Regions from separate parts of the Paenibacillus sp. FSL R7-0216 genome, predicted to be linked through region 1. Evidence: riboswitches for the same ligand, from Rfam matches in the RefSeq annotation. Region 1 holds a riboswitch; the other holds the start of a gene.
What was found. Region 1 has a riboswitch for thiamine pyrophosphate ahead of MKZ15_RS02895 (ABC transporter substrate-binding protein). Riboswitches for the same ligand answer to the same signal wherever they lie in the genome.
Positions count from the first base shown of each region.

Region 2: another riboswitch for thiamine pyrophosphate. It lies ahead of MKZ15_RS18255 (ECF transporter S component); the one in region 1 lies ahead of MKZ15_RS02895 (ABC transporter substrate-binding protein).

Region 1 covers NZ_CP150222.1:691,289-696,081, reverse strand. The annotation lists gene MKZ15_RS02920 (cytochrome c biogenesis protein CcdC) at 1-127, shown strand, start outside; gene MKZ15_RS02915 (GGDEF domain-containing protein) at 156-635, opposite strand; gene MKZ15_RS02910 (MASE4 domain-containing protein) at 636-1,589, opposite strand; gene MKZ15_RS02905 (cold-shock protein) at 1,785-2,006, opposite strand; gene MKZ15_RS02900 (cold-shock protein) at 2,177-2,377, opposite strand; TPP riboswitch at 2,681-2,793, shown strand; gene MKZ15_RS02895 (ABC transporter substrate-binding protein) at 2,950-4,017, shown strand; gene MKZ15_RS02890 (MTH1187 family thiamine-binding protein) at 4,073-4,366, shown strand; gene MKZ15_RS02885 (ABC transporter permease) at 4,363-4,793, shown strand, end outside.
Region 2 covers NZ_CP150222.1:3,991,317-3,996,109, forward strand. The annotation lists gene MKZ15_RS18240 (YheC/YheD family protein) at 1-25, shown strand, start outside; gene MKZ15_RS18245 (energy-coupling factor transporter transmembrane component T) at 118-921, opposite strand; gene MKZ15_RS18250 (ABC transporter ATP-binding protein) at 918-2,492, opposite strand; gene MKZ15_RS18255 (ECF transporter S component) at 2,492-3,097, opposite strand; TPP riboswitch at 3,210-3,321, opposite strand; gene asd (archaetidylserine decarboxylase) at 3,502-4,299, shown strand; gene MKZ15_RS18265 (hypothetical protein) at 4,345-4,793, opposite strand, start outside.

The sequences.
Region 1 (4,793 bases):
ACAATATGTCTCCGTGATGCAAACAGGAGCGCTGTTCTTCCTACTCGCATATGGTATGATCATTCGCTGGCGTCTGTTTATGTTCAAGCAATACCGGGTCATGACCGAGAATATCGAGGCCTCCTGACCCTAATCAGGCGCAGGAGGCAAAACTCTTAACCTTCCACAACCGATCGGTTGCGCCCCTCTTCCTTTGCCCGATAGAGGCAGCGGTCTGCACGACGGATCAACTCCTCCGCCTCCATCGGATCAAAGGGAGCAAGGCGATATCCCCCGATGCTGATCGTAACGTATGGCTCCGCCTTGGAGCGTTTATGCTCGACGGCCAGGCTGGCGATCGCTTGACGCAGCCGCTCCGCAGCTTCCAAGGTTTCCTGCGTCTCAAGTCCTGACAGGACGACCACGAATTCCTCTCCCCCATACCTGGCAGCAAAGCCCTGCTCCTGCTTCGCCACACCATATATTGTCCAAGCGATCTCTTTCAAGACGTGATCCCCGCCTTGATGTCCATAATAATCATTATAGGCTTTAAAACAATCGATATCTATGATCAGCAGCGACAGCGCCGTGTTTCGCTCCTCCGGGGAGACCATTTCCCAAGCCAGTATCTCATCAAACCGCCGGCGATTAGGTATCTACGTCAACCCGTCGAGATTGGTTAACCGAATCAGCTGTTCGTTCGCATGCTCGAGCTGCAAGCCGGATTCCATCAACTGGCGATGCTGCTCCGATAACCGGATAAATAGTCGATTCACTTCATTTACCACTGCACAAATCACGACTGTCGAAGCGATAACCGAATTGATTTTGGCTACATACCACCCCAGAGTAAAGCGCATGCCGGCAAACAGCGTCAGCGTCACGTCCATCAGTAAGGCAAGCATCGCCACCGCCAACCATAAGTGCAACATCGACCATCCTTTGATTCTTCTCCATACCGCCATCAGGGCAAAGAAATTCAAAATCCACAAGACGGGTCCGATCCCTGAGGTGTTTAGTTTGCGGTAATCGTTCTCTTGAATGATGTCAGGCAGCCAGCGATCGCCTAAAGCGGTGAGCTCAAACACGGCAAATACGCTCAACAACGTCAATGTGATACCGGCTGTACCGTAATTGAAAATCATCTCTTTTGAGCTTAATGGCTTGGACCACTTTCGATTCACCCAAGCGTATAACAAGATACCAAAGGAAAATCCGCTATGCCAAAATACCCATAGCCAGCCCGCGGTTTGCCCCCCGGCCCCTATCATCTCCCCGAATCCGCCAAAGAGATCGGGAAAAGTTAATATATGCAAAAACGTCATCAATCCACTATATAAATAGGTGCAGGACAACACGAGCAACGCCGGAAGACCGGAGGCCCGATATTGGCTGTAGATGATGAAGGCCGTTAGCATATCCCCAAAAATCAGCCAGCCGATCGCGGCGGAGAGAAAGGTTTCTGTGGCGGGAAGCGCTGTCATCCCAAATGGCAAAGCCACGAGCGACACGGAGATAATCAGAACACCGATGAGAATGGCCAGCTTCCTTTGCTTGCTGCTGGAAGGAATATCGAAGACTTGAGAAGCAACCTTATAATTACCGTGCATCGATGCGGGGGTTCTCCCTTCTGGATGTCAAACATTGTAGTAGTTCAAACATATTAAATTTTTAATATAGATGCAATCCTTTTATGGATATTTCATTTTTGCATACCCAAAAAAAACAAAAACAGCCGTATTCGCTTTGATGCGAATACGGCTGTGGCTGCTGTCAGCGTCCACCGATTCCGGCGGCGTCCTCGTCTATGCCTTCTTGGCCGACGATCTTTGATCGGAGCTTGGATTACTCAGTTGGGGAAGCATGCGCGTTCCCATGACCATCTCAGACGAGCAAAGCGGACAAGCCGGACTATGTTCAAACGTGAAGTTGTCACGCATCCATCCATTGCAATCGTCGCTCGTGCAGGTCCATACCGGTGTATTTTCCTCAGGAATTTCTTCTAACGTTTTTTTACGGTAGTTCATAATTCCCCTCCTTCAAGGTGAGCGTTCTAACCGGGTGCATAGATGTGGTTCGTCATAGTGCTATATGTACCATCAGAAGCGAGGTTTCCGAATGTTAACCTCATGAATGATCTTTGAGTAGAAAAACTGCCCTCAATGCGAGAACGCATTAAGAGCAGTTTCTGGCTAGCTTACAGTTTTACAACGTTTTCGGCTTGAGGGCCGCGGTTGCCTTGAACCACGTTGAATTGTACGCGTTGGCCTTCGTCGAGGGTTTTGAAGCCTTCGCCAGTGATCGCGCTGAAATGAACGAATACGTCATTTCCGCCTTCCACTTCGATGAAGCCAAAACCTTTCTCAGCGTTAAACCATTTTACTGTTCCGGTTTCCATAGGGGAATACCTCCTGTTTAAAGATTAACATGATTCATTTTTTTAACAGAAGTCGCTCAAAAGGGCTGACCCTTATGAACATGCACCACTTGTATAAAAAAAATTCACACATTGAAAAAAGTTCCAGGTTTTAAATAGTGACACTCTTTTCAATGGGTGAATGATCTTCTTTCTAAAACACGAGATGAACTCATTATATCCTTTTGCCAGATAAAAAGCAAATCCCCTATTTTTGCAAACCTGTTCGGAAAGACTGGACAAATGCGGCAAGCGAAAACTATAATGACAGTTGTAATCTGCAGTCATACTGTTCAGGGGTGCTGGAATTGGCCGGCTGAGAGTGTATCCCTCAAAGATACTGACCCTTTAACCTGATCTGGATAATGCCAGCGTAGGGAGCTATACTATATGGATATGAACTCGTTATTCATTTCATTTCCATTGCCTATCGCGTCCCGGATCCGGGACGTTTTTTTGTATCCGAAATTTGGATTGCGCTTAAGGTCGCGTTTCCAGGGTTATACCAAGAACAAAGCTGCGGAAATTTAAACAATCGAAGGAGAGAATGTGTCGTGAAAGTTCAACTACGCACCGTGCTGGCGCTGTTCCTCGGCTGTATGCTGCTAATTCTGTCTGCCTGCGGCGGAGCCAACGGAAATAGCGCGGGCAAGGCTGCTGCAGGAAACCAAGGCGGGCAAAATGCCGAGAATGCCGCGCCTAACCAGGCGACCGGCGAAGAGCTGCGCAGCGTCAAGGTTGTGCTCGACTGGAGCCCTAACACTAATCATACCGGCCTTTACGTCGCTAAGGACCAAGGGTATTTCGCCGAGGAAGGGCTGAATGTGGATATCCTCCTTCCCGGCTCTGGCGGCGCTGAGGCGATGGTTGCCTCCGGGGAGGTCCCGTTTGGCGTCAGCGTACAAGAGAACGTCACCCAAAGCCGGCTCCAAGGCGTCCCGCTTGTATCCATCGCCGCAATCATTCAGCATAATACATCCGGCTTTGCTGCACCTGTTGCCAAGAATATCAAGACACCTAAGGATTTTGAGGGCAAAGCCTACGGCGGATGGGGGTCTCCTGTGGAAGAAGCGGTCATTAAATCCATTATGGACCTGCAGGGCGCCGATGTCGGCAAGGTAAAGTTCCTCAACATCGGGGATGCCGATTATTTTACGGCCGTGAAGCGGGATATCGACTTCGCCTGGATCTTCTACGCATGGACCGGCATCGAAGCCGAACTGCGGGGTGAGCCGCTGGATATGCTTTACGTTAAGGACTTCTCCGAACAGCTTGACTATTATACGCCGGTGCTTGTCACCAACGAGAAGACGATCAAGGACGACCCGGAGCTCGTGAAGGCGTTTATGCGAGCGGTGTCCAAAGGCTATGACTATGCAATCGCCCACCCTGAGGAGTCGGCGCAAATTTTGCTCAAGGCTGTACCGGAACTCGACAAGGACCTGGTAGTTGCCAGTCAAAAATGGCTGAGCCCGAAATACAAGGACGACGCTCCGCGCTGGGGCGAACAGAAGAAAGAAGTATGGCAGAACTACTCTGATTGGATGCATGAGCGTGGCTTGCTGGAGAAACCGCTTGAGGTAGATACCGCTTTCACCAATGAGTTTTTGCCGAGCGAATAACTCCCTGAAATTATGTTTTCAACCAATTCCCATTATCGAAAGGATGAACTCATCGATGCCAAACGCACTTTTAAGCATTCAAATCATTCCAAAAACGCCAAATGGTGAAGACGTGATACCGTATGTAGACCGGGCCATTGAAGTGATTCAGGCTTCCGGGGTGAAATATCAGGTCAATCCCCTGGAGACCACCATGGAGGGGAAACTCGACGAGTTGCTGGCTATCGTGAAGAAAATGAATGAAGCCGTCATCGAGTTTGGCAGTACAGGCATCATTTCGCAAATCAAAATCTCGTATAACCCCAAAGGCGTCAGCATGGATAAGCTGATTGAAAAATATCGGCCATGAATCTCCGCAGCCTTTGGCACAGCATCTGGCCGCCCCTTGTGGCGGTCATGCTGTTTTTGCTGATTTGGCAGGGCGCCACCGCCTGGTTTCACATTGAAAAATGGATCCTCCCCAGCCCGGTTGATATCGGGCGTGAAGCGGCCGCCGGTGCGGCCAGTTTAGGGGAGCACACGCTGGCAACACTACGGCTGATGCTGATTGGTTTTGCCATCGGAACGTTCGTGGGCTTGTTGATGGCGTTTGTGCTCCATTATGTCCCGTTTCTTAAAGCGTCGCTGTATCCGTTGATCATCTTGAGCCAAAACGTGCCGACCATTGCGCTGGCCCCACTGCTCATGATCTGGTTCGGGTTCGGGATCCTGCCGAAGATCATCGTCATTACGCTCGTCTGCTTCTTCCCTGTTGCGGTGGCGACCATGGACGGACT
Region 2 (4,793 bases), 1.9 Mb from region 1:
TACACCGCAACGTTCATCCGAATAAGTAGGTGTTGGAGCATACCAAAGGGGCTTATACCTCGGAACCGGTCATAAGTGGTTCTCGGGAATAAGCCCCTTCGATTCATTGCATGATGATTAACGGTAACGTACATCCGCGATGCCAAACGGCGGGTAAACGACCGCAAGCGTATATGCCGCAACGGCAACGATGGCCAAGAGCAAGAGCACCAGCACATCGTACCGCGAGTAAGCAGTGCGGTAATAATAGGTGCGAGGCCGATTTCCGCTGAATGCCTTGGCTTCCATCGCAACGGCGACACGATGCGCCCGGCGAATGCTCTGAGATAACAGCGGCACGGCGTAAAGCTTGGCTTGGACGACGAGTCCGGGCAGCCCGTGCGGCCTGCGAACGCCGCGGATCAGCAACGCATTGCGACGGACAAGCAGCTCCTCCCATACCATGGGGAGTAACCGGACCGAGGCCATAAAGCTGTACGCATATTTCGGCGGCAGTTTCGCCTGTTGCATCAGCGCGTAAAACAAGGAAACCGACGGCGTAGTCAACACAAACAGCAGCCCTTCGGCGGCAAATGCCACCGCTTTGAACCCGATATGGATCCCTCGGAAGAAGCTTTCCTCGGAGATCCGGAACAATCCCCATGCCCACCAAACCTGTTCGCCTTTGCCGAACAGGATCATCGTTGCCGCCGAGGAAGCGAAGATCAACGCGAAGGGGAGAATAAGCAGGGCGATTTTCCAAAGCTCATACCCGCTAAACAGGAATAACAGCACCGTAAACAAGATCGCCTGATAAAAGATGAAGTCCAGCCGATGGGTGAATAACGTTAGCAGAAACAACAAGATCATCAAAGCCAGCTTGGCAGCCGGGTTCGCCCGGTGCAGCCACGTCTGCCGCTTCGGCGTTAGGAACCGCCTCATTTCGCCATCACCGCCTCAGTCTCGGATGGTCCAATCGGTCCGGTCGGTGTACCCGCGTTCGCCAGACGGTTCGCGGCCCGCGGGGTGATCCGCTGCGATAGGATCCGCCCCTCCCGCACCTCCCAATGTTGGGTTGCGACTCGTTCGGCGATCCGTTCCTCGTGCGTGACCATGAGGATGGCTATTCCACGGCGGCGCAGCTCTTCGCATAACTGCAGGATGGCGAACGTGTTTGCTGCGTCCTGGCCGAAGGTCGGCTCATCGAGCAACAGCAGCCGCTGCTCGCGCACCGCCGCCGCGGCCACGCTGAGGCGCCGTTTCTGGCCCAGCGACAACTGATAAGGATGACGACCCTTCAAGCCGGTTAGGCCAAATCGATTCAAGCACTCCGCCACCCGTTCGCGGATGGCTTCAACACCAAGTCCGTCTTCCCGTAGGGAAAAGGCCACTTCATCCGCCACCCGATCCGCGACGAACTGGAATTCGGGATTTTGGAAAACGAATCCGATCTCGCGAGCAGACCGCTCCAGCTGCCGTTTACGGGAACGGCGGCGCAGCTTCCCCGTCTCCATCCGCTTCCCCTGGAGCACGTACGTGCCCTCTGCCGGAAGCAGACCGATCAGGCTAAGCAGCAACGAGCTCTTCCCTGCACCATTGGGTCCCGTGACCGCGATCCAATCGCCGGGATACACGGCAGCTTGCCCGACTTCAATGACCGGACGTCCTTGCCGAAATCCGCGAAAATCCTTCAACTCCACCGTGACGGGCCCATTCGCCTCCCGGACATTCTCCGTCGGCTCAAGCAAGCGACGGCCGCCTTCCGAGGCCAAGTATTCCTCCCACACGCCAGGATACCAAATCCCAAACTCCACAAGAGCGGAACGATACGTGTCAAACACCACCTCCGGTGCGCCTTCGCCGAGTACCCGTCCGTCCGGTCCGAATAACACGACCCGGTCAACAAGTCCTAGCGCCGTCAATTCTTCGATCCGATGCTCCACGATCATTAAGGTCCGCCCCTCGGCTACCTTGGCGATCGCTTGCCAGATTTGCTCGCGCCCCAGCGGGTCCAGCAGGGCGGAAGGCTCGTCGAGCAGCAGCACCTCCGGATCGCCCAACAGGATCGAAGCGAGCGCTAATCGCTGTTTCATCCCCTGAGACAGCGAATCGATCGACACGTGGAGCTCGGGCAAATCGAGGCCCACCTCAGCCAAGGCGGCTTCCATCCGCGCGGACATCTCGGGCTGCGGTATGCCGAGGTTTTCCAGGGCAAAGGCTAGCTCCTCGTCAACATAAGGCATACAGAATTGGGTCTCGGGGTCCTGAAACAGGAAGCGCCACGATGTCGGGAGCTGCTGCGCGGACGTCCGCATCGGGATTTCCACCAAGTCCGGGATGATGCCGGACAAGACCTGAAGCAGCGTCGATTTCCCGCATCCGCTGGGGCCCAATAGCAGCACATGTTCTCCGCGTACAACCGAGAAATCCAAATCCTTGAACACGAAATCGGCCTCACCGGGGAACTTCAACCGCAGCCCCTGCACCTCTGCGGCCGCCATGTCCTTCCGCATCAGTCGTTCAGCGCCGCGTAGTCCTTCGGATCAACCGGCCGCAGCAGGGTGGTGACTCCTGTCGCTTCTACGGCTTTTACCACGGCGTAAGCGAAGTAACCGCAGATCAGCGCAGAGCTGACCGCGCGCATGGCATATTTGGCAGTCAAGAGCCAAGGCTCATAATCCTGCACGTAGCCATAGAAGAAATCCGGAATCACCGATCCAACAGCGGCCCCAATTCCGGCCAGCGCTGCGACGGAGCCGGAGAACTTCCGGTATCGGAACGCGGCGAATACCAGTTCCGCTCCCAAGCCTTGCAGCACGCTGTATAGAACGAGCTGAATGCCCCATTCGCTGCCGAACAGAATCTCCACATGGGCCGCCGCAATCTCGGCAATCAACGCTACCCCCGGTTTACGAATCAGCAGGAATACCAGTGTTGCGGCCAGGAACCACATCCCGTACACCAGTTCATCCGCCTGGAAGAACAGGGGCGAGAACAAATTGTACACCGAACTCCAGAAGTGGTACACCACGCCAAGCACAAGCGAGACCAGCACCGTTACCAACAGGTCGCTTAGCTTCAAACCGCGGCCCATTTTTTTTTGAATAACTTCCGACATCTCCATCTCTCCTCTTGATTCTTCAATTTAAATTCCCATCGCATACGTAAAAAAACCGCCTGAATAAGCTCAGACGGTGGTCAGGTCACGAGGGCGCGTAAAAAACGCAAGACATCCCGGACGATCGATTCTCTACGCTGGCATTATCCAGATCAGATTAACGGTCCGCGGCGCCATATGCCGCTATCTCAGCCTGATTTGCTCAAGCCCCCGTATCCCTATGCGATTGTTATTAACATACACCAACCTAGCCTCGGCATCAAGCATCAATTTGTACAAATTTGTCATCCGGGGTTACAGGCCGCTGTATTGATTTCGGCCCTGTTCTGTGTCAAGATTAGCGGAAGTGGCAACGAATTCATCAAACCAACGCAGCACTAACGGACAGACTAGGAGGATGCTATTTGGCCGCGAAATGGATGAAATGGATGACGGAACTCTCCTCCCGAAAATGGCTATCCCGATGGATGGGCAAGTTCTCCCATTCGGGCTTGAGCCGGGCGATGATTCCTTTTTTCGCCAAATCCTACGGCATTCCGCTCCATGAAGCGGAGAAGGAGCTTCGGGAATACCGGACACTGAATGAGTTCTTTACCCGAAAATTAAAACCAGGCATGCGCCCGCTGCACGCGGAGCCAGGGACGATGATCAGTCCGGTGGACGCCTTAATTACCTTTATGGGCGAGGTCCAAACCGGCACGATTCTGAACGTCAAAGGACAGGATTACACACTTGACGAGCTGCTGTCGCGCTCCCCCCGCGTAGAAACGTACAAACACGGTTATGCCCTTGTCCTTTATCTTAGTCCTACTGATTATCACCGAATTCATGCACCCGTGACCGGGAAAAAGTTGGAAAGCGAGCATGTGAAGGGCCGGGTCTACCCCGTGAACGACTTCGGCATGCGCCACATGAAGAAGGTCTTATGCCGGAATGAACGCCTGATTACTTATATTTCCCACAGTTGCGGAGAGATCGCCCTCATCAAAGTGGGAGCCATGAACGTCAGCAGCATCCAATACACGGACCCCTCGGCCAAAAGCTGGGAACAAGGCGACGATCTTGCTTACTTTGAATTTGGATCAACTGTCGTCCTTCTCACCCAGAATGGAACCTTCACCCCTCTGCCCGGTCTCGAGCCCGGTCGGAAGGTAAGGATGGGTGAAGCGCTAGGCCACTTCAAACCCGCAGGAAAATGCTAATGGCTTGCTGAAGCCGCCGGTTTCTCTCCCGGCGGCTTTTCTCCGTTATTGCACCGTGATGCTGCCGATGGATGTCTCTAACGCGACCAGCGGCCCTCCGCCGCCCCTCTCACTGCTTCCTTCCGGCACCCCATGAATTGCCCCAAGTTCGCTTCTCGTTTCCAGATCGCAGGCTACTGAAGGATCCAGTGTCGCTGTGATGCTGCCGACATCGGCTCTAGCCTGTAGCCGGCTGCCGGAGTCCATCGCGAGAATACCTAGATTCAAGCTGCCGGTTGCCGTAGTGATCGAGGATTCGCCCGACAAACGGGCGTCTTCGACCTTGATCGACCCGACATCGCCATTCAGCCGATACGTTCCCGTCAGCCCGCTCGCCGTGATTTCGCCGACATTGTTCGTAACTTCGAACTCTTGGATCCCGGCAGGGACCTCTACGACATAATCGATGCGGAATTCGGTAAAATGCAGCTCCTTCTGAGCCCAATCCCACAGGT